Regions from separate parts of the Nonomuraea sp. NPDC048882 genome, predicted to be linked through region 1. Evidence: riboswitches for the same ligand, from Rfam matches in the RefSeq annotation. Region 1 holds a riboswitch; the other holds the start of a gene.
What was found. A riboswitch is a leader RNA that binds a small molecule or an ion and turns the genes downstream of it on or off. The one in region 1 is predicted to bind cobalamin.

Region 1 (10,933 bases):
GGCGGGCAGCGTGCCGGGCAGCACGGTGAGCACCTCGTCCCGCTCCACCAGGGGACGGCCGAGCACGGCGGAGGCGGCGCTGACGGAGGTGACCCCTGGCACCACCTCCGTCGGGTAGCGGTGCGCGAGCCGCTTGTGCAGGTGCATGTAGGAGCCGTAGAACAGCGGGTCGCCCTCCGCCAGCACGACCACGGTGCGCCCGGCCTCCAGGTGCGCGGCCAGCCGTTCGGCGCAGTCGGCGTAGAAGTCGTCGAGCGCGCCCTGGTAGCCGCCGGGGTGGTCGGTCGTCTCCGTGGTCAGCGGGTAGAGCAGGAGCTCTTCGATCTGCCCCGCCTTCATGTACGGCAGCGCGATCGAGCGGGCGATGCTCCGCCCGTGCCGGGCGGCGTGGTAGGCGATCACGTCCGCCTCGCCGATCAGCCTGGCGGTCTTGACCGTGACCAGTTCCGGATCACCGGGGCCGAGACCGACCCCGTACAGCCGTCCCGTCATGGCGCTCACTCCGTCTCGCTCGCGAGGGCGTTGACCGCCGCCGCCGTCATCGCACTGCCGCCGCGACGGCCGTGCACCACCAGGTGGTCCAGGTCGCTGTCCGCCAGCGCCCGCTTGGACTCGGCCGCGCCGATGAACCCCACGGGGATGCCGAGCACCGCCGCGGGCCTGCCCGCGCCCTCCGCGACCAGTTCGAGCAGGCGGAACAGGGCGGTGGGCGCGTTGCCGATCGCCACCACAGCGCCGTCGAGGCGGCCGCGCCAGAGTTCGAGAGCGGCGGCGCTGCGGGTGGTGCCGAGCCGTTCGGCCAGCTCGGGCACGCCGGGCTCACCGAGCGTGCACAGCACCTCGTTGGCGGCGGGCAGCCTGCGCCTGGTCACGCCGGAGGCGACCATCATGGCGTCGCACAGCACGGGCGCGCCACGGCGCAGCGCCTCCCTGGCCCTGACCACCACGGCGGGCGACCAGTCCAGGTCGGCGACCAGATCGGTCATCCCGCAGGCGTGGATCATCCGCACCGCCACCTGCGCGACCTCCGGCGGCATGCCGCTGAGGTCGGTCTCGGCGCGGATGGTCGCGAACGAGCGCCGGTAGATCTCGGCGCCGTCGCGGAGGTAGTCGTTCACTGCTGCCTTTCCTGGTAACCGTCTTCGGTGGCGATCAGCTGGACGACCCGGCCGCGGGGAAGCCCGCAGCGGCGCTCGCAGCCGGACCAGTGCACGGGCGCGGGCGGGGCGGCGTCCAGGCCGCTCACCCAGCGCCGCGCGTCGGCCTGGACGTCCGCGAGCGACTTGGCGCAGCCCGGACGGCCGGTGCAGGCGGTGACGCCGGCCCACGGCGATGCCGGGTCGAGGACGAGCCCGGCCTCTGCGAGGGTGTCCGCCGCGCGATCCGCCGCTCCGGGGGACAGGTCGAGCAGGACGGCGGTGCGCCAGGGAGTGAGCCGCACCGTGGGTCCTGCGTTCGCGAGCGCCACGGCCTGGGCGGGCGTCAACCGGCCCAGTGGCACCAGAGCTTCCAGCGCGACGCGGCCGTCCCGCTGGGCGATGCGTCCGGCGCGCCTGATGGCGGGCGGATCGGGTGATTCGGGCGATTCGGCTGGAGCGGCGGCGTGCCGGCTCGCCTCCCCGGAGCCGCCGGAGCCGCCGGAGTGTCCTGAGCCGTCCGGGTCGTCCGAGTCGCCGGGTGGTCCGGCGGTGGGGCCGTTCAGGCGGGCGGCGATGCGCCGGGGGCCGTCCGCCAGCTCGTGGATGCGCCACGCCGCGTGCGCAGCTCGTTCGTCGAGGAACGCCTCAGCCGCGGCGATCATGAGGGTGATCGCCGAGTCCGGGCGGGCGTCGAGCCCTAGGTCCGCGCCGGCCAGCAGCAGCCGCCCTGGTCCTGCGCCCGCCGCCACGAAGGTGACGTCCGCGCCGAGCCCGGTCACGTCTCCCGTGCCGTCGTCCAGCGCGAACAGGAACCGTCCCGGCAGCCCGGCGAGGCGGGCACGTGAGCACAGCGCCCGGTCGAGGGCGTCCACCATCGGTTGCGTGTCGAGCGACCCCGTGGCGCCCCGCCCGCTCAACGGCGAGCCGACGATGTTGCGGACCCGTTCGTGCGCGGCGGACGGGAGCAGGCCCGCGGACGCGATCCGCGCGGCGAAGGCGGACGCCGAGCGCAGGCCGCGCACCTGCACGTTCGCCCGTGAGGTGAGCTCGATCACCCCCGAGCCGAGCTCGTCCGCGCAGGCCGCGATCTCGCGGAGCTGAGGAGCGGTGACGGCGCCGCCGGGCAGGCGAACCCGTGCCAGCGGACCGTCCGCGGCCTCGTGCACCTGTAGCGCTCCCGGACAGGCATCAGGGCGCACTCGTCCGGAAAAGTCGGCTATGGACACGATGAGGATGGTAACGCCACTTCTGGCGGGGGCAGCTCCTGCCGTAGGCTCCCGGTAGGCGATGGCAAAGGGAGGAAGCCGGTGCGAAACCGGCGCGGTCCCGCCACTGTGACCGGGGAGCGAACCCCACCGCAGGCCACGACCCGGCAACGGGTGGGAAGGCCGGGGTGAGCGCTGATCCGGGAGCCAGGAGACTCCTGCCGTCGCGACACCCGCGACCGGGGCGAGGACCCCGAGGGAGGATGCGTCGTGCCTGGCGACAGCCCTACCGTTCTGCTGCTCTCGACCTCCGACACAGACCTGTTGAGTGCCCGCGCCAGTGGCGCGGCCTACCGATGGGGCAACCCCGCCAGGCTGGCCGCAGAAGACCTGCCGGACCTGCTCGAAGGCGTCGATCTGGTCGTCGTCCGCCTGCTGGGCGGACGCAGGGCCTGGGAAGAGGGCCTGGACGCGCTGCTGGCGCAGCCGCGCCAGGTCGTGGTCCTCGGCGGGGAGCAGGCCCCGGACGCCGAGCTGATGGAGCTGTCCACGGTCACCGGCGGCGTCTGCGCCGAGGCACACGCCTACCTCGCCCATGGCGGACCGGCGAACCTGGCCGAGCTGCACGCGTTCCTGACCGACACCGTCCTGCTCACGGGGCACGGCTTCGCGCCGCCCGCACCCGCACCGTCCTGGGGATGGCTGGAGCGCGTGACCGGCTCCAGGAGCGGGCCGGTGGTGGGAGTGCTGTACTACCGCGCGCATCACATGGCCGGCAACACCGCGTTCGTCGAGACGCTCTGCGCCGCCATCGAGGAGGCGGGCGGGCAGGCGCTGCCGGTCTTCTGCTCCTCGCTGCGTACGGCCGAGCCCGAACTGCTCGACACGCTGAGGGCGGCCGACGCGCTCGTGGTGACCGTGCTCGCGGCGGGCGGCTCCCGGCCGGCCACCGCGGGAGCCGGCGGTGACGACGAGGCCTGGGACGTCGGCGCGCTCGCCGCGCTGGACGTGCCGATCCTCCAGGGACTCTGCCTGACCACCTCGAAGCAGGCGTGGGAGGAGAACGACGACGGGCTCTCGCCGCTCGACGCGGCCTCGCAGGTGGCGATCCCCGAGTTCGACGGGCGGATCATCACGGTGCCGTTCTCGTTCAAGGAGATCGACCAGGACGGGCTCACCGTCTACGCCGCCGACGCCGAGAGGGCCGCCAGGGTCGCGGGCATCGCCGTACGGCACGGCCTGCTGCGGCACACCCCGCCCGCCGAGCGTCGCCTGGTCGTGATGCTGTCGGCGTACCCGACCAAGCACTCCCGGGTGGGCAACGCCGTCGGGCTGGACACCCCGGCCAGCACCGTGCGGCTGCTGGCCCGGCTCGCCGAGGCGGGCTACGACCTGGGCGACGGCTTCCCCGGGGTGGCCGAGCAGGACGGCGACGCGCTCATCCACGCGCTCATCGCCGCCGGCGGCCAGGACCAGGACTGGCTGACCGAGGAGCACCTCGCGGGCAACCCGGTACGCATCTCCGCCGCATCGTACGAGAGCTGGTACCGGACGCTCCCCGAGCGGCTGCGGGCCGGGATGGAACGGCACTGGGGGCCGCCACCGGGCGAGCTGTTCGTGCACGACGGAGACATCGTGCTGGCCGCGCTGCGCGCCGGGAACCTGGTGGTGATGGTGCAGCCGCCGCGCGGCTTCGGCGAGAACCCGATCGCCATCTACCACGACCCCGACCTGCCGCCGAGCCACCACTACCTGGCCGCCTACCGCTGGCTGTCGGCCGAGTTCGGCGCGCACGCGATGGTGCACGTGGGCAAGCACGGCAACCTGGAATGGCTGCCGGGCAAGTCGGCCGGCATGTCCGCCGCCTGCGGCACCGACGCCGCCATCGGCGACCTGCCGCTGATCTACCCGTTCCTGGTCAACGACCCGGGCGAGGGCACCCAGGCCAAGCGCAGGGCGCACGCCGTGCTGGTCGACCACATGGTGCCGCCGATGGCCCGCGCCGACACCTACGGCGACATCGCCCGGCTGGAACAACTGCTGGACGAGCACGCCACCATCGCCGCCATGGACCCGGCCAAGCTGCCCGCCGTCCGGGCGCAGATCTGGACGCTGATCCAGGCCGCCCGGCTCGACCACGACCTCGGGCTGGCCGACCGGCCGCACGACAGCGAGTTCGACGACTTCATCCTGCACGTGGACGGCTGGCTGTGCGAGGTGAAGGACGCCCAGATCCGCGACGGCCTGCACGTGCTGGGACAGGCTCCGACCGGCCAGGTGCGGGTGGACCTGGTGCTGGCCATGTTGCGGGCCCGGCAGATGTGGTCGGGCAGGGAGACGCTGCCCGGCCTGCGCGAGGCACTCGGGCTGGCCGAGGACGGCACGGCCGGGCTGGGCGAGGTGGACCGGGCGGAGGCCGTGGCCCGGGCCCTGATCGAGGGGATGGAGGAGCGCGGCTGGGCGCCGGACGCCGCGCCTGAGGTCGCCCGCGCGGTGCTCGGGATCGGGCCCGCCGGCCAGGCGGGTGTGGTGCTCCCGACCTGGCCCGCCGGCCGGGCGGACCTCGTCACCCGCATCCTGACGTTCGCCGCCACCGAGGTGGTGCCCCGCCTGGCCCGTACCACCGACGAGCTGGACCACCTCCTGCACGCCCTGGACGGCGGCTACGTCCCGGCGGGCCCCAGCGGCTCGCCGATGCGCGGCCTGATCAACGTCCTGCCGACCGGCCGCAACTTCTACTCCGTCGACCCCCGCGCGGTCCCCAGCCGGCTGGCCTGGGAGACCGGTCAGGCCATGGCGGAATCGCTGCTGGAGCGCTATCACGCCGACACGGGGGAGTGGCCGCGCTCGGTCGGCCTGTCCGTCTGGGGCACCAGCGCCATGCGGACGGCGGGCGACGACGTGGCCGAGGTGCTCGCGCTGCTCGGCATCCGCCCCGAATGGGACGAGGCGTCGCGCCGGGTCACGAGTCTGGAGCCCATCCCGCTGCCCGAGCTGGGCCGCCCCAGGATCGACGTGACGGTCCGCATCAGCGGCTTCTTCCGCGACGCCTTCCCGCACGTGGTGACCATGCTCGACGACGCCGTACGCCTGGCCGCCCGGCTGGAGGAGCCGGAGGAGGACAACTACGTGCGCGCCCACACCCGCCGGAGCGGCGGCGACGAGCGTCAGGCGACGATGCGCATCTTCGGCTCGGCGCCCGGCGCGTACGGGGCCGGGCTGCTGCCGCTCATCGACAGCCGCAACTGGCGCGACGACGCCGACCTGGCCGAGGTGTACGCGGCGTGGGGCGGCTTCGCCTACGGCCGCGACCTCGACGGCGTCGCCGCCCGCCCGCAGATGGAGGACGCCTACCGCCGGATCGCCGTGGCGGCCAAGAACGTCGACACCCGCGAGCACGACATCGCCGACTCCGACGACTACTTCCAGTACCACGGCGGCATGATCGCCACCGTCCGGGCGCTCACCGGCCGGGCGCCCGCCGCGTACGTGGGCGACAGCACGCGCCCCGACGCGGTACGCACCCGCACCCTGTCGGAGGAGACCTCGCGCGTCTTCCGCGCCAGGGTCGTCAACCCCCGATGGCTGGCCGCGATGCGGCGGCACGGCTACAAGGGTGCCTTCGAGCTGGCCGCGACCGTCGACTACCTGTTCGGCTACGATGCCACCGCCGGCGTGATGGCCGACTGGATGTACGACAAGCTCACCGAGACGTACGTGCTGGACCCGGAGAACCAGGCGTTCATGGCCGAGTCGAACCCCTGGGCGCTGCACGGCATCGCCGAGCGGCTGCTCGAGGCCGCCGAGCGCGGCATGTGGGAGCACCCCGACCCGGATCTGCTGCGCGGCCTGCAAGAGGTCTACCTCAAGACCGAGGGCGACTTGGAGGACGACACCAGCCGCTGAGCCAGGCCGGGCGCTCCGGCCCAGTGCAGGTGCAGGTAGGACGCGGTCACGAGGGCGTCGCCGAACCCGTCGGCGCCGCCCTCCCATCGGAACAACGGCTCGGTGGTGAGGTCGGCGACCGTGCGGTGGAACTCGTGGCCGCGGAAGCGCTCGCCCGCCCTCGTCAGTGGCGACCGCCTGACCGCCACCGCCTCCCGGTAGCCGAGTGTCAGCCGGGACGTCATCCGCGCCCGCCCCGGCACCCGCCCGCACATGCGCTGCCCGTCGAGCTGCTCGCACAGGTAGAGCAGCCCGGCGCACTCGGCCGCGATCGGCCCGCCGAAGGCCGCCACCTGCTCGCGCAACGGGGCGTTGGCGGCCAGCTCGGCGGCGTACATTTCGGGGAAGCCGCCGCCGACGACCAGTGCCGCGGTCCCGTCCGGCAGCTTCTCGTCCCGCAGCGGGTCGAACACCGCGATGTCGGCGCCGGCCGCGCGCAGCAGTTCCACGTGCTCGGCGTAGCCGAAGGTGAACGCGGCTCCGCCCGCCACGGCCACCACCGGGCCGGTTCCGGCGTCATCCGGCGCGTCATCCGGCCCGGGCGCCCATGGTGCCACGTCCAGCGGCGGGGACGAGGCCGCCAGCCGTACGAGCGCGTCGAGATCGCACGAGCGGGCCACCAGCGCGCCCAGCCGGTCCACCGCGGCCACCGCCGCCGCCTCGCGCTCGGCGGCGGGCACCAGTCCCAGATGCCTGGACGGCGTCGAGACGGCGTCGTCACGGCGGACGGCGCCCAGCACCGGCACCCCCGCCGCCGCCAGCGCGGCGCGGCAGAGTTCTTCGTGCCGGTCGGAGCCCACCCGGTTCAGCACCACGCCGGCGACGCGCACCCGGGGATCGAACGTGGCGAACCCGTGCGCCACGGCCGCCACCGACCGGCTCTGCCTGGCCGCGTCCACGACCAGGACCACCGGAGCGTCCAGCAGCCTGGCGACGTGCGCGGTCGAGGCGAAGTCCGTGTCACCCCGGCCGTCGAACAGCCCCATCACCCCCTCGACCACCGCCACGTCGCATCCCGCCGCCCCGTGCAGGAACAGCGGCGCGATCCGCTCCTCGCCCACCAGCCACGGATCCAGGTTGCGGCCAGGACGCCCTGTGGCCAGCGAGTGATAGCCGGGATCGATGTAGTCGGGCCCCACCTTGTGCGGCGAGACCCTGAGCCCGCGGGCCCGCAGCGCCGCCATCAGCCCCGTGGCCACCGTGGTCTTGCCGCTCCCTGACGACGGCGCGGCGATGACCAGCCGGGGGACTACCACTCGATGCCCTTCTGGCCCTTCTGCCCTGCGTCCATGGGGTGGCGTACCTTGCCCATCTCCGTCACCAGATCGGCGACCTCGATCAGCCGGCCGGGGGCGTCCCTGCCGGTGACCACCACGTGCTGGCCGCCCGGCCTGCCGGTGAGCGTCTCCAGCACGTCGTCCAGGTCCAGCCAGCCCCACTTCAGCGGGTACGTGAACTCGTCCAGCACGTAGAAGCGGTAGGTCTCGGCCGCGAGGTCGCGCTTGATCTGCGCCCACCCCTCGCGGGCGTCGGCCGCGTGGTCCTCCTCGGTACCGGGCCGCTGGATCCACGACCAGCCCTCGCCCATCTTGTGCCAGGTCACCGTGCCGCCCTCGCCGCTGCCGCCGAGCACCTTGAGCGCGCGCTCCTCGCCGATGCGCCACTTGGCCGACTTCACGAACTGGAACACCCCCACCGGCCAGCCCTGGTTCCAGGCCCGCAACGCCATTCCGAAAGCGGCCGTCGACTTGCCCTTGCCGGGGCCGGTGTGGACGATCAGCAGCGGCCTCGTACGCCGCTGCCTGGTGGTCAGACCGTCGTCGGGCACGACGGAGGGCTTTCCCCGCGGCATGATCAGACCGCCTTCCTGTGGTCACGGACGAGGCAGCCGAGGTCGGCCAGGGCGTCGAGAGGGACGAGCCGAGCCCGCAACCGGGACGCCAGCCTGACCGCCAGACCGAGCCGCACCGGACCGCTCTCGCAGTCGACGACCACGCAGGCCGTGCCCTCCAGCAGGGCGGCCGCCCGGTCCACGTCCCCGCCCGCCGTGACACGCCCGTCGGTCACCAGCACCAGCAGCGGACGCCTGGCCGGGTCACGCAGCCGCTCCACGCGCAACACCTCCGCCGCCCGCATCAACCCCGCCGCCAGCGGGGTGCGCCCGCCGGTCGGCAGCGAACGAAGCCGCGCCGCGCCCGCCTCCACCGACGAGGTCGGAGGCAGTGCCACCTCGGCGCCGGCTCCCCTGAACGTGATCAGGCCGACCTTGTCGCGACGCTGGTAGGCGTCCAGCAGCAGGCTAAGCACAGCCGTCTTGACCGCGCTCATCCGTTTGCGGGCCGCCATCGAGCCGCTCGCGTCCACCACGAACAGCACGAGGTTGCCCTCCCTGCCTTCGCGCACCACTTCACGCAGATCATCCGTACGCAGCAGCAGCCCGGGTCCGGTGCGCCCGCGCCCGCGCTGGTACGGCGCCGCGGCCAGCATCGTCGCCGTCAGGTGCAGGTCGCGTACCTGGCCGGAGGGGCGGCGGGCGCCGGTGCTCCGGCCGTGCCTGGTCCGTGCGCGTGACCGCCGGCCCGCCGCCCCCTCGCCGATCCCCGGCACCTCCAGCAGCGGCACCCGGTGCGGAGCCCCTGCGCCGGCCACCTGTCCGCCGATGCCGGGTGTCGCCGGTCCTGCGTCATCGTCCCGCGGATCAGACGAGCCGTCGTTCGGCCGGCCGTCCCCGGGGCTTCCCTGGATGCCATCGGCCGGCCCGCCGGTCGTGTCCGGCGGCGAGCCCTCGTCTCCGCCCGGCGGCGGCCCCGCCGGACCTCCGCCGCCGGGATCTCCGCTGGAATCGCTGCCGGGAGCCCTGTCCGGGCCGCTGCCCGGGCCGGCATCCGGGCCGCCGTCTGGGCCGTCGTCGCCGGGCCCGTCATCCGGCGACGTACGTTCAAGCAGCTCGTCGAGCAGGGCCTCGTCCAACCCCGGCGCGTCGAACGGGTCGCGCCGGCGCCGGTGCGGCAGCGACAGGCGGGCCGCCGCCCGCACGTCCTCGGTGATCACCATGTCCCGCCCCTGCCAGGCGGCGTGGGCGACGGCGGCGTTGGCGGTGACCAGGTCGGCCCGCAGCCCGTCGACCTCGAACGCCGCGCACACCGTCGCGATCTGCCGCAGCCGGGCGTCCGGCAGCCGCACGCCCGGCACCCGGTCCCGCGCGGCCGCGATCCGGTCCGCCAGCGCCGACTCCTCCTCCGCCCACCGCGCCGCGAACGCCTCCGCGTCGGCGTCGAAGGCCAGCCGCCGGCGGACGACCTCGGCGCGTTCCTCCGGGTCGCGGGACGCCCGCACCTCGACCGTCAGCCCGAACCTGTCCAGGAGCTGCGGGCGCAGCTCGCCCTCCTCCGGGTTCATGGTGCCGACCAGCAGGAACCGGGCGGCGTGCCGGACCGAGACCGATTCGCGCTCCACGTAGCACCTGCCCAGGGCGGCCGCGTCGAGGAGGAGGTCGACCAGGTGGTCGTGCAGCAGGTTCACCTCGTCGACGTAGAGCACACCGCGATGCGCGGACGCCAGCAGGCCGGGCTCGAACGCCTTCACCCCCTCGGTCAGCGCCCGTTCCACGTCGAGCGAGCCGGCCAGACGGTCCTCCGACGCACCCACCGGCAGCTCCACCAGCGCGGCCGGGCGACTCACGCCCCCGGCGCCGTGCTCGTGGGGTCCGTCAGGGCATTCGGGATCAAGCGCACCGGGATCGCAGGCGAACCGGCAGCCCGGCACCACGTCCACGGCGGGCAACTGGGCCGCCAGCGCACGCACGATCGTGGACTTCGCCGTGCCCTTCTCGCCGCGTACGAGCACCCCGCCCACCCGGGGCGAGACCGCGTTGAGCACCAGCGCCAGCTTCAGGTCGGCGAGCCCGACGACGGCGCTGAACGGGTAGGTGACGATCAAGACAGAACCTTCCGGTTGACGTGGGCCACCCGCCAGCCCTCCCGCGTGACGGCCAGCTCGGTGGTGGACAGAGGAGCCAGATCGATGCGGCCGGCGGCCGGCGGATCCAGCCCCAGGGCATGCCCGAGCGCCGCCCGGATGGCGCCGGCGTCGCAGACGACGACCCCGCCGGGCTCCTCCCGTACGGAGTCGAGCCAGGCCGCCACCCTGATCGCGAGCGCGGCCCGGCTCTCGCCGCCGTGCGGAGCCGCGTGCGGGTCGGACAGCCAGCTCGCCAGGGCGTCCGGCTCCTCCCGCGCGACCCGCTCGTACGGCAGGCCGCGCCACCGGCCGCAGTCCGCCTCCGCGAGCGCCGGGACGATTCGCGCGTCCAGTCCGAGCGCGGCGGCGGTCTGCCGTGCCGCGCGGGCAGGAGCGGCCCACGCCCACGCCCACGCCACCGTTGCGGCGAGCGCAGGGCCGAGCGCGGCGGCTCTGGCCAGATCCGCCGCGTCGGCGTCCTCTTCGGCCGGGAAGCGGGCGGCGCGCATGCCCGGCGCCGTGGCGTGCCGGACGAACAGCACTCCGCTCAGCTCGGACCCGAGCTCGACGGGACTGCGCTCAGCGGCATGCCGCTCGTACGGCGTGCCGCTCGCTCGCTCGCCCAGCCGAACAGCACGCCGAAGGCCGCCCAGAAGACGAGCTGGGTGCCGATCGAGGTGAGCC
Region 2 (10,933 bases), on a different contig from region 1:
GTGACCTCCAGGATCTCGGTGCACAGGTTGGACAGGTGGATGACGTTCTCGGGGCGGGCAGTCTGGTTGGAGGTGCGGTTGGCGGCGTCCTTGAACGTCATCCAGCCGTTGCCGGTCTGGGCGAGGGTCCGCATCATGCGGCCGTAGAGGGTACGCGCCGAAATTTGCCTGACATATCGCCCGGCGGCCTCATAGGCGCGATATTTCGCCTCGAACTCCGCCCCGTACAGGTCGGTGAGCTCGGGCACCTCCTTCGGGTCGAACAGCGACCACATCTCGTCGGCCTCGACCCGCCGCATGAACTCGTCGGGCACCCAGTTGGCCAGGTTGAGGTTGTGGGTGCGGCGGGCGTCCTCGCCGGTGTTGTCGCGCAGTTCGAGGAACTCCTCGATGTCGGCGTGCCAGGTCTCCAGGTAGACGCAGGCCGCGCCCTTGCGCCGCCCGCCCTGGTTGACCGCCGCCACCGAGGAGTCGAGCGTGCGCAGCCAGGGGACGATGCCGTTGGAGTGGCCGTTCGTGCCCCTGATGAGGGAGCCGCGCGAGCGCACCCGGGTCCACGAGATGCCGATGCCGCCCGCGTACTTGGACAGCCTGGCCACCTGCCCGTACCTGTCGTAGATGGCTTCGAGCTCGTCGCGCGGCGAGTCGAGCAGGAAGCAGGACGAAAGCTGCGGGCGGCGCGCGCCGGAGTTGAACAGGGTGGGCGAGCTGGGCAGGTACGACAGCGTGGACATCAGCCCGTACAGCTCGGCCGCCTCGGCGACGCTCTCCGACAGCCCGCAGGCCACGCGGAGCAGGAAGTGCTGGGGCCGCTCCAGCACCGCCCGGCTCTCGGGGTGGCGCAGCAGGTAACGGTCGTAGACCGTGCGCAGCCCGAAGTACTCGAAGCGGTCGTCCGCGTCGTCCGGCACTAGCGCGTCGAGCTCGGCGGCGTGCGCGGCGACGAACTCGGCCAGCCCGTCCTGGACAAGCCCGGCCGCGTGGGTGGCGGCGACGGACTCGGAGAACGTGCGCACCCCCTGACCGGCCGCCTCGTCGGCGATCTCCTCGGCCAGCAGCCGGGCGGCTACCCGGGAGTTGGCCGGGTCGGCGATCACCCTGGCGGCGGCCTCCTCGATGGCCAGGCGGCGGTCAACCTCAACGATCTGAGTCACGTGCTCTCTCTCCTCGCGAGCTCATCCCCGTGAGGGCACGCGAGAGCACGACGGCCAGGGGTCTCCCCCGCCGCGGCGCGCTCCGGCCCGCCCTCGAGGCCCTGAACACTTCACACCGCTGGCAGGTCTTCGGGCTTGCGGGCGTGCTCGATGGCTCCTACTGGCCGTCGCTTCCCGGATCTCTCCAGTGCGTATGACGGCGGTCGTTCCCGCTCACCGCTGCGGGGCAGCCCCGGAATCGCACCGGGTTCCCTTTTGCTCCGCCTCGGGTGAGGCGAACCAGCGACGACCAGGATCCTACATCTAGTGGCCGTTCCCGCAACTACCCCAGCATGTTGTGGCTTTGGTGGCGTCGATCAGACCGAGATCGCGCAGCGTCGCCCGGGTGCGGGCGATCTCCGTGCCGAGCCAGAGCGCGAAGTCGTCGCCCGCCAGCGGGATCGTCAGCCAGCCCGCCGTCCGGCAGGCGGCCTCCCACGCCCTCGACCCCAGCACCTCGTCACACATGCGCACGGCCGCCTCGCGCCGCTCCGCGGGCATGTCCTCGGGCCCGAACGCGGCCACCCAGTCGGCGAAGTCCACCCGTACGCCGCATTCGAGCAGCGTCGGCGCGTCGAGGTCGGGCACGCGCCGGGCCGAGGACACCGCGAGCGCCCTGACCCGGCCGCGGCCGATGCCGGTGCGCCAGTTGGACAGGGGGCCGGCGGCGGCGGTGGCCCGGCCCGCCATCAGCGCGGCGACGGCCTCGCCGCTGCTGGGATAGCCGGTGTAGTCGACCTGCCTGGTGTCGGCGCCGAGCGCCTTGGCGATCAGGCCGAAGAGCAGGTGGTCGGGCTCGCCCTGCGGCCCGCCGGTCAGCAGGGTCCGGCCGGGGCCGGCGAGCAGCCGGGCGCAGAAGTCGTCGAAGTCGCGCAGCGGCGAGCCGTCGGGCACGACCACCACCTCGGCCTCGCCGCTCAGCCTGGCCAGCGGGGTGCCGGTGTCGAGCAGGCTCTGGCCGTTGTTCAACTCGGCCGCGGTGAGCGCGGGCAGGCCGGTCACGGTGATCATCGAGCCGGCGCCCAGGCCGGTGCCGGCCTCGAACCCGGCCGCTCGGGCGGCTCCGGCGAACGCCTGACCGACGCGGGCCCAGCGCCGCCGGTCGGAGTTGATCGAGAATCCGGTACGCGGTGCGGCCAGGCGCTCACCCGCGCGCTCGACACCGCACCCGGCGGCGCAGGCCGCCAGGCCGAGGCCCCAGGCGATGAAGCCCCGGCGGCGCATGATCGTGCTGCCCAAATCCCCCATTACTCTAGGTTATTAACCCATTACAAGTGGCTATACACCGGGGTCCCGGTCAACACACAAAATCACTATTTTTGCCGCTTTTTCATGATTTTTAGGCTTATCTGACTTTCTTTCCGACTCCCGCCATGAGGGACGACGGCAGCGACCAGTCACCCACCAGCTTGGGCCGGTCGGGACGCCAGTCGGTGGCCTGCACGAGCCCCGGCGGCTCCAGCGGGAAATCGCCGAAGAAGGCCCGGATCTGCGCCGGTGTGCGGTCGGCCCCGTTGCGCGAGGACGATCCCCGCTGGACGCTTCTGGCCCGCTCCTCGTCCTCGATGCGGCCGAGCGTCGTCGCGTGCGAGATCACCAGATGGCTGCCCGGCGCCATCCGTTCGCGCAGGACGGCCACCGCCCGCTGCGGGTCCCGCTCGTCCGGCAGGAAGTGCAGGATCGACACCATCAGCACGGCCACCGGCCGGTCGAGGTCGAGGAACTCACCCGCCTTCGCCAGCACCTCCTCGGGATCGAGCAGGTCGGCCTGGACGAAACAGGCCCTGCCCGGCGAGCGCCGGAGCAGGACCGTGGCGTGGGCGGCGACGACGGGATCGCGGTCGACGTAGACGACTTTGGCTTCGGGGGCCACCTCGTGCGCGCTGCCCTGGGTCGGCAGCCCGCTGCCGAGGTCGATGAACTGGGTGACCCCGGCGCGGGCCACATAACGCACGGCACGCTGGAGGAAGGCCCGGTTCGCCCGGGCCAGCGGGACCGCCTCCGGGATCAGCTCCGCCAGGTGATCGATGGCCTGGCGGTCGACCGCGTAGTTGTCCTTCCCGCCGAGCATGTAGTCGTACATGCGTGCGGGATGGGGCCGGTGTTGGTCGAACTGCCGCACAGTTTGAATTTATGCCGTCCGCAGCGAGATAACGATAGTTTGGCCCGAATTAGCCTCTTACTCGACCGTAACGCTCTTGGCGAGATTGCGAGGCTTGTCCACATCGCGGCCGAGCGCCACGGCGGCGTAATAGGCGAGGAGCTGCAGCGGGATCGTCAGCAGGATGGGATCGAGCTCGATCTCGTTCTTCGGGATGACGATGACGTCGTCGGCCAGTTTGGCGTCGGGCGCGCGGTGGCCGACCATGAGCACCCGGCCGCCGCGGGCGCGGATCTCGCCGAGCGTGGTGAGGTTCTTGTCGAGCAGCTCGTCGTCGGGCACGATCGCGACCGTCGGCATGTCGGGGCCGATCAGGGCGAGCGGGCCGTGCTTGAGCTCGCTGGCCGGATAGGCCTCGGCGTGCACGTACGAGATCTCCTTGAGCTTCTGCGCGCCCTCGCGGGCCACCGGGTAGCCGCGCACGCGGCCGACGAACATCATGCTCGGGTGCTGGGCGTACTTCTTGGCCAGCTCCGCGATCTCCTCGCTCTGGGCGAGGATCTGCTCGATCTGGCCGGGCAGCCGGCGCAGCCCGTCCACGATGCGCCGCCCGTCGGCGGGCGACAGGTCGCGCACCCGGCCGAGGTGCAACGCCAGCAGCGCGAACGCCACCGAGGTCGAGGTGAACGCCTTGGTCGAGGCGACCGACACCTCGGGGCCCGCGTGCAGGTAGATGCCGCCGTCGACCTCGCGGGCGATGGCGCTGCCCACGGCGTTGACGATGCCGATCACCCGGCCGCCCTTGCGCTTGAGCTCCTGGACGGCGGCGAGCGTGTCGTACGTCTCCCCCGACTGGCTGATCGCGACGTAGAGCGTGTCGGGGTCGACGACCGGGTTGCGGTAGCGGAACTCGCTGGCCGGCTCGGCGTCGGCCGGGATGCGGGCCAGCTCCTCGATGAGCTGCGCCCCGATCTGCCCCGAGTAGTACGCCGACCCGCAGCCGATGATCTTCACCTGGCGGAAGCCCCGCGTCTCGCGGGCGTCCATGTTGAGGCCGCCGAGGTGGGCGACGTGGAAACGCTCGTCGAGCCGCCCGCTCATGGTGCGGGTGATCGTCTCGGGCTGCTCGGAGATCTCCTTGAGCAGGTAGTGCTCGTAGCCGCCGGTGTCGTAGTGGCCGGCGTCCCAGTCGACGGTCAGCGGCTCCTTGGCCGTCTCGCGGGCGTCGCTGGCGAAGGTGTGGAAGCCGTCGGCCTTGAGCACGGCCAGCTCGCCGTCCTCCAGGTGGACGACCTGACGGGTGTAGCGGACCAGCGCGGCCACGTCGGAGGCGGCGAACATCTCCTTCTCGCCGATGCCGAGCACGATCGGGCTGCCGTTGCGGGCCACCACCACCTCGCCGGGCCGCTCGGAGTCGATCACGGCGATGCCGTAGGTGCCGACGACGCTCTTGAGCGTCTTCCGTACGGCCTCCTCCAGCGACTCGTTCTCGTCGGCGGCGTGCGCGATCAGGTGCGCGAGCACCTCGGTGTCGGTCTCGGAGGCGAACACCACGCCGTCGGCCTCCAGCTTGGCGCGCAGCTCGCCGGCGTTCTCGATGATGCCGTTGTGCACGACCGCGATGCGCTCGTCCGCGGACAGGTGCGGGTGGGCGTTGACGTCACTCGGCACGCCGTGCGTGGCCCAGCGGGTGTGCCCGATGCCGAGGCCGCCCTTGAACCTGGCCGGCACGACCTTGGCCAGATCGGCCACCCGGCCCTTGACCTTGCGCACCTTGAGGCCCTTGTTGGACACGACGACCCCCGCCGAGTCGTAGCCCCGGTATTCGAGCCGCTGCAGCCCCTCCAGCAGGATGGGCGCGGCGTCCTTGGGGCCGACGTAGGCCACGATTCCGCACATCGAGGTCTCCTCTATCCGTAAACGATCCTGCGAAGCTGCCGTAGCGACAGCTCCGGCGCCGCGACCCGGCGGGCGTCTAACTCGCCGGCGATCCTGGGGAAGATCTCGTCGTTGGTGAATCCCCTGGCCTTCAGCTCCCCGTGCCGGCGGCGGACGAACTCCTCGGCCGGCTCGGAGAAGTACGACAGCACGTCGGCGACCACGCGGGCCGCCTCGCCCGGACCGAGCGGGCTCGTCCTCGTGAGGTGGGTGATGAGATCTTCGTACGGATGCCGTGTCGTGGACACAGACGAGGACACTACGGCTCTGGAGTGAGACACGCCAACATCCTGCCCGAAATCGGGCAGGATTTAACGTCAGAGGGCTCCGGAACGACCCCAGCCTCACGTCAGAGGGTCGCGGAACGGCCCCAGCCCTGGCCGAAGCGCCGGCAGGCGAACGCGCCGGCGGCCACGCCGAGCCCGGCCAGCACCGCCGCGGGACCGGCCGTGCCCGCCACGTCACCCCTGACGGCGGCCTGCAGCATGGTCGTGGCCCAGTAGCCGGGCGAGAGCGGCGCGACGGCCTGCGCCCAGGCGGGCATCAGCGCGTACGGGACCAGCGCCCCGCCCAGCGCGCTGACCGACAGGGCGACGATGTTGCACAGGGTGCTGAGCCCGCCCTGGCTGCGTACGACAGCGGCGACGGCCGTGCCGACGCACAGCAACGCGAAACACCACGCGGCCACGGCCAGCGCGAGCGGCCAGAGCGGTCCCGCCGGGCGCAGGCCGACCACGAGCACCCCGTACGCCAGCAGCACGGTCTGCTGGACGACCAGCACGCCGAAGACCGGCAGCGCCTTGCCGATCATGATCTCGGGGACCCTGGCGCGGGTGGCACGCAGGCGGTCCCAGGTGTGCCAGGTGCGTTCGGTGAGAGTGGCGGTGGCGACGTCGGCCATCGACAACACCGAGAACATCACCAGCAGGCCGGTCACCGCCTGGGTGGCCTCGCCGAGCATGCCCTTGAAGATGAGCATGAGCACCATCGGCATGACGAGGTAGCTGACGAAGTGGGCGGGATCGCGCCGTCGCAGCAACACGTTGTGCCCGGCCAGCACGATGATCCGCCGCAGTGAGGCGCGGGGGCGGCTCGGGGCTTCATGTGACATGTGACAGCTCCCGGTAGAGGTCGTCGAGGGACGGCCGGCGGATGTCGATGCCGAGCACGGGCCGGTCGAGGCCGCGCAGCAACTCGACCAGAGTGGCCGTCGGATCGGTGGTCGCCACGGCGATCTCCGCCGCGCCCTCCACCGTCACCCTGACCTCACCCGGCAGGTCCCGCAGCAGGTCGGCGGCGGCACCCCTGGCGATCACCCGCCCGTTCCCTGCCACCGCGACCGTGGCCGCCAGCTCGGTCAGCTCCGGCAGGTAGTGGGTGCAGTAGACGACGGCGGCCCCGCCCTGCGCCCGGCGGCGTACGGCGGCGAGCAGCGCGGCGCGTGTTTCGGGGTCGGCGCCCGCGGTGGGCTCGTCGAGGAGCAGCACCTCCGGCTCCGGCAGGAGCGCGGTGGCGGCCTGCGTGCGGCGCTGCTGGCCGCCGGAGAGCAGGCCGACCCGCCGGTCGAGCACCTCGGTGAGGGCCAGCTCCTCCGCCGTGCCCTCGACGGCCGCGGCCAGGGCCCGGCCGCGCAGCCCGGCCAGGCCGCCGAAGAGCCGCAGCGTCTCGCGTACGGTGATGCTCGGGTAGAGCGCGAGGTGCTGCGGGGCCATCCCCACGTCGCCCCCGACCCGCACCCGCCCCGCGTCCGGCGCGGTGAGACCGGCGGCGATCTCGAAGAACGTCGTCTTCCCCGCCCCGTTGTGCCCGACCAGGCCCGCGATCTCCCCCGGCTCGACCCGCAGGTCGAAGCCGTCGAGCGCGACGACCCCGCCGTAACGCTTGACCAGTCCTTCGGCTGTCAGCATGACGACCCGCCTCCCTCAGTCTACGTCGTAGACTGCTCTACACTGTAGACTGATGCCGTGCGGAAGCTCAAGACCTCGCGGCAGCCGGAGATCCTCGACGCGGCGCTCGCCATCGCCGACGAACGCGGGCTCGACGCCCTGTCCATGCGGGCCGTGGCGGAGCGGGTCGGGGTGACGCCCATGGCTCTCTACGGCTATTTCCGCAACAAGGACGAGCTGCTCGACGCCCTGGTGGGGCGGCTGCTCACCGGACTGACCCCGTCCGAGGCGGCGGGCACGTGGCAGGAGCGGCTGTCGGAGATCGCGCAGGCGACCCGGCGGCTGGCCCGGGAGCATCCCGCGGTCTTCCCGCTGCTGCTCTTCCGGGCCTCGGTGACGCCCGACGGGGTGCGCGTGGTGGATCTGATCTATCAGGCGCTGCTCGACGCGGGGGTGCCGGAGGCGGACGTACCCAGGATCGAGCGACTGGTGAGCACGTTCGTGCTGGGGTTCGCGATCTCCGAGGTGAACGGGCGCTTCTCCAGCGCCTCGGACGAGTCGCGGACGCGGCGGGGGGCCGATCTGCCCGCGCACCGGCGGCTGGCGGGGCGTCTGGCGGTCGATGACTGGGATGCCGAGTTCGCAGCGGATCTGGCAGATCTCATGCGTATCATCCGACCCGTCTGACACATCCCTTTCCGGGGCATGGTTACGGTGAGTAGTTGTTCCGTGACATTCCTGGGGAGATGTTCATGCACCTCTGGCTGGCCGCCGCCCTGGCCGCAGGCACCCTCACCACACCCGCCGCCCTCCCGCCCGCCGTACCTGGACGGCATCCGCTCACCGGGATGGCGGCCTTCGGGACCGCAGCCGCCGGAACGACTTCAGGGGCGACGACCTCCGGGACAACGACCTCAGGACGGCAGGCCGATTTCGCCGCCGCCGCGCGGGAGTTCGGGGTGCCGGAGAGCGTGCTGCTCGGGGTGGCCTACCTGGAGTCGCGGTGGGACGCGAACGGCGGGCGGCCCAGCACAGCGGGCGGTTACGGGCCGATGCACCTGATCGACGCCTTCCCCGCCGACGCGCTCGGGCACGGCCACGTGATCGGGGACGCCCTCGGGGACCCCCGGGGAGACGACGCGAGACCGATGTCCCGTACGCACGCCGAACTTGGCGCGCCCCCACCGCACGCCGCACTACGCACGACCCAGGACTCCGCCGCCGCACCTGTCACCACTCTTCCCGAGGCCGGCCGCCTGGCCGGCGTGGAGCCCGCCCGGCTGCGGACCGACCCGGCGGCCAACATCCGCGCCGGCGCCGCACTCCTCGCCTCCTACCAGGACCGGCCCAGTTCCGACCCGGCCGACTGGTACGGAGCCGTGGCCAGGTACGCGGGCACGGACGATCCGGTGGCGGCGGAGGCGTTCGCGGACGAGGTGTTCGCGGTGATGCGGGAAGGGGTGCGGCGGCGTACCGATGACGGACATCTGGTGCGACTCGACCCCGTGAACCTGTCACCGGGCGGGAAGTCGGCGGCGAGCGAACGAGCCGGAACCGCCGCCGCCCCGGCCGTACCCGACCCTCTGAACGCCCCACCCGCCACCGCCGAGCAGCACGCCACCGACACGTCAGACGCCACCGCCGGCACCTCGCGCGCTTCAACGGACGAAGAGTTCGCTGACGACGAACCATCGGACAACGAGCCGCTGGACGATGAGCCATTGGGTGATGATGACCCGTTGAACTTCGACCTGGATCCGCATCTGGGCTGGGACGGCGAGGCGGAGCCCGACCTGTCCGGCCTGCCGAAGCAGCAGAAGCCAGGCCAGGCCGAATGCCCGTCTACGCTCACCTGCGAATGGATGCCCGCCGCGTACAAACGCTTCGGCAAGAAGAAGGACCGCGACTACGGCAACCACGACCGCCTGGCCCGCACCCGCTCGGTCGACTACATCATCATCCACGACACCGAGGGCTCCTACGGGGGCATCCCCTCCATGATCCGCAACCCCAAGTACGTGAGCTGGCACTACACGATCCGCTCCCGTGACGGACATGTCGCCCAGCACGTGAAGACGAACGACATCGCCTGGCACGCGGGCAACTGGGACGTCAACACCCGCTCGATCGGCATCGAGCACGAGGGCTACCTGGCCAAGGCCGGCGCCTGGTACACCGAGGCGATGTACCGCTCGTCGGCCAGGCTGGTCAAACATCTGGCCGCCAAGTACCACATCCCGCTCAACCGGGCTCATATCCTCGGCCACGACAACGTACCGGGCACGACCCCGCAGACGGTGGCCGGCATGCACGAGGACCCCGGCCCCTACTGGGACTGGGCCCACTACTTCGCCCTCATGGGCAAGCCCTTCAAGGCCGCGAAGGACAGCGACAAGGACGGTGACTCGGTCATCATCCGGCCGTCGTACACCACCAACCGCCCCCGCTTCACCAGCTGCGTCACCACGAAGCCCGAGCAGGCCTGCCCCGCCCACGGCGCCGCCACCGTCTGGCTGCACAAGTCGCCCAGCCACACCGCTCCCCTCGTCACCGACCTGGGCAAGCACCCGGGCAAGCCGAGTACGTACAGCGTGTACGATCACAGCGCCCGCGCCTCCACCGGCCAGCGCTTCGCCGTCGCGGCCCGGCAGGGCGACTGGACGGCCATCTGGTACCTGGGCCAGAAGGCGTGGTTCCACAACCCGGCCTCCGCCCCGACCGCCATTCCCGCCAAGGGGCCCATGGTGACGCCGGTGTCGGGGCGGGTGAAGGTGTACGGGCGGGCGTACCCGGAGAAGTCGGCCTACAAGAGCGCGGCCTACCAGGCCCTGACACCGCTCAAGTACACGATCGAGCCGGGCCAGACGTACACGGTGGGCGACACGATCACCGGCTCGTACTACGCCGCGAACGCCTTCCGCGCGTCCAAGCACGTCACCACCACCGGCAAGACGCGGTATTACCAGATCCAGCTCGGCCATCGGGTGATGTTCGTCATGACCGGCGACGTCCGCCTGCTCAGCTGAATTCCCGGCCACGGCCCCGACGGTGCGCACGGGCACTCCGCGGAGACGATATGGTTTTCCCGTGGCCCGGCGCACGCCGCCGGAGTTTCACGCGGAAGTGGCTCAGTGGTAGAGCATCACCTTGCCAAGGTGAGGGTCGCGGGTTCGAATCCCGTCTTCCGCTCGGAGCAAGACTCCTGGTGGAGTGGCCGAGAGGCGAGGCAGCGGCCTGCAAAGCCGTCTACACGGGTTCAAATCCCGTCTCCACCTCGATGACCGGCGGACCCTCCGGGATCCGGTAAAGTAAAGAAGCGTCATCACGCGGAAGTGGCTCAGTGGTAGAGCATCACCTTGCCAAGGTGAGGGTCGCGGGTTCGAATCCCGTCTTCCGCTCTGAGTTCTAACTCAATACGGACGATTAGCTCAGCGGGAGAGCGCTTCCCTGACACGGAAGAGGTCACTGGTTCAATCCCAGTATCGTCCACCACACTCCATCGCCAATGTCGCCAACAGGAGTTCCAGCCCCAGGTCACGGCACACGCCGAGAGTCTGGGGCTTTTGTTGTCCCTGGTTGATCACGACTGGGGCCGGCCCGGCGCTCACTTTGTGCTCACCAATGATGACACCAGCGGTGGCAACAACTGCCCGATGGTCTGGAAGGACGAAACCGACGGCTCCATCGTGCTGCAAGGCTGGGGAAGTCACCGATCCCTTGGAGACCGGGGACACCTGCACCCCCGACGATCCCTGTTACGTCGAGTGGCAGCAGACCGGGATCATCGATGTGGATACCCACTGGCACGAGTGGCG

Region 2: another riboswitch for cobalamin. It lies ahead of AB0C27_RS18490 (ribonucleoside-diphosphate reductase subunit alpha); the one in region 1 lies ahead of cobN (cobaltochelatase subunit CobN).

The regions. Positions count from the first base shown of each region.
Region 1 is NZ_JBEZGB010000022.1:89,896-100,828, reverse strand. It holds gene AB0C27_RS48050 (precorrin-2 C(20)-methyltransferase) at 1-492, opposite strand, end outside; gene AB0C27_RS48045 (precorrin-8X methylmutase) at 498-1,118, opposite strand; gene cobG (precorrin-3B synthase) at 1,115-2,338, opposite strand; cobalamin riboswitch at 2,437-2,562, shown strand; gene cobN (cobaltochelatase subunit CobN) at 2,615-6,250, shown strand; gene AB0C27_RS48030 (cobyrinate a,c-diamide synthase) at 6,205-7,530, opposite strand; gene cobO (cob(I)yrinic acid a,c-diamide adenosyltransferase) at 7,539-8,141, opposite strand; gene AB0C27_RS48020 (VWA domain-containing protein) at 8,144-10,228, opposite strand; gene AB0C27_RS48015 (histidine phosphatase family protein) at 10,225-10,791, opposite strand; gene AB0C27_RS48010 (CbtA family protein) at 10,797-10,933, opposite strand, start outside.
Region 2 is NZ_JBEZGB010000004.1:909,290-920,222, reverse strand. It holds gene AB0C27_RS18490 (ribonucleoside-diphosphate reductase subunit alpha) at 1-1,154, opposite strand, end outside; cobalamin riboswitch at 1,257-1,453, opposite strand; gene AB0C27_RS18485 (tripartite tricarboxylate transporter substrate-binding protein) at 1,458-2,441, opposite strand; gene AB0C27_RS18480 (SAM-dependent methyltransferase) at 2,539-3,315, opposite strand; gene glmS (glutamine--fructose-6-phosphate transaminase (isomerizing)) at 3,373-5,193, opposite strand; gene AB0C27_RS18470 (hypothetical protein) at 5,205-5,480, opposite strand; gene AB0C27_RS18465 (ABC transporter permease) at 5,582-6,343, opposite strand; gene AB0C27_RS18460 (ABC transporter ATP-binding protein) at 6,333-7,139, opposite strand; gene AB0C27_RS18455 (TetR/AcrR family transcriptional regulator) at 7,197-7,805, shown strand; gene AB0C27_RS18450 (N-acetylmuramoyl-L-alanine amidase) at 7,871-10,144, shown strand; tRNA gene AB0C27_RS18445 (tRNA-Gly) at 10,236-10,307, shown strand; tRNA gene AB0C27_RS18440 (tRNA-Cys) at 10,323-10,393, shown strand; tRNA gene AB0C27_RS18435 (tRNA-Gly) at 10,445-10,516, shown strand; tRNA gene AB0C27_RS18430 (tRNA-Val) at 10,536-10,610, shown strand; gene AB0C27_RS18425 (DUF6879 family protein) at 10,836-10,933, shown strand, end outside.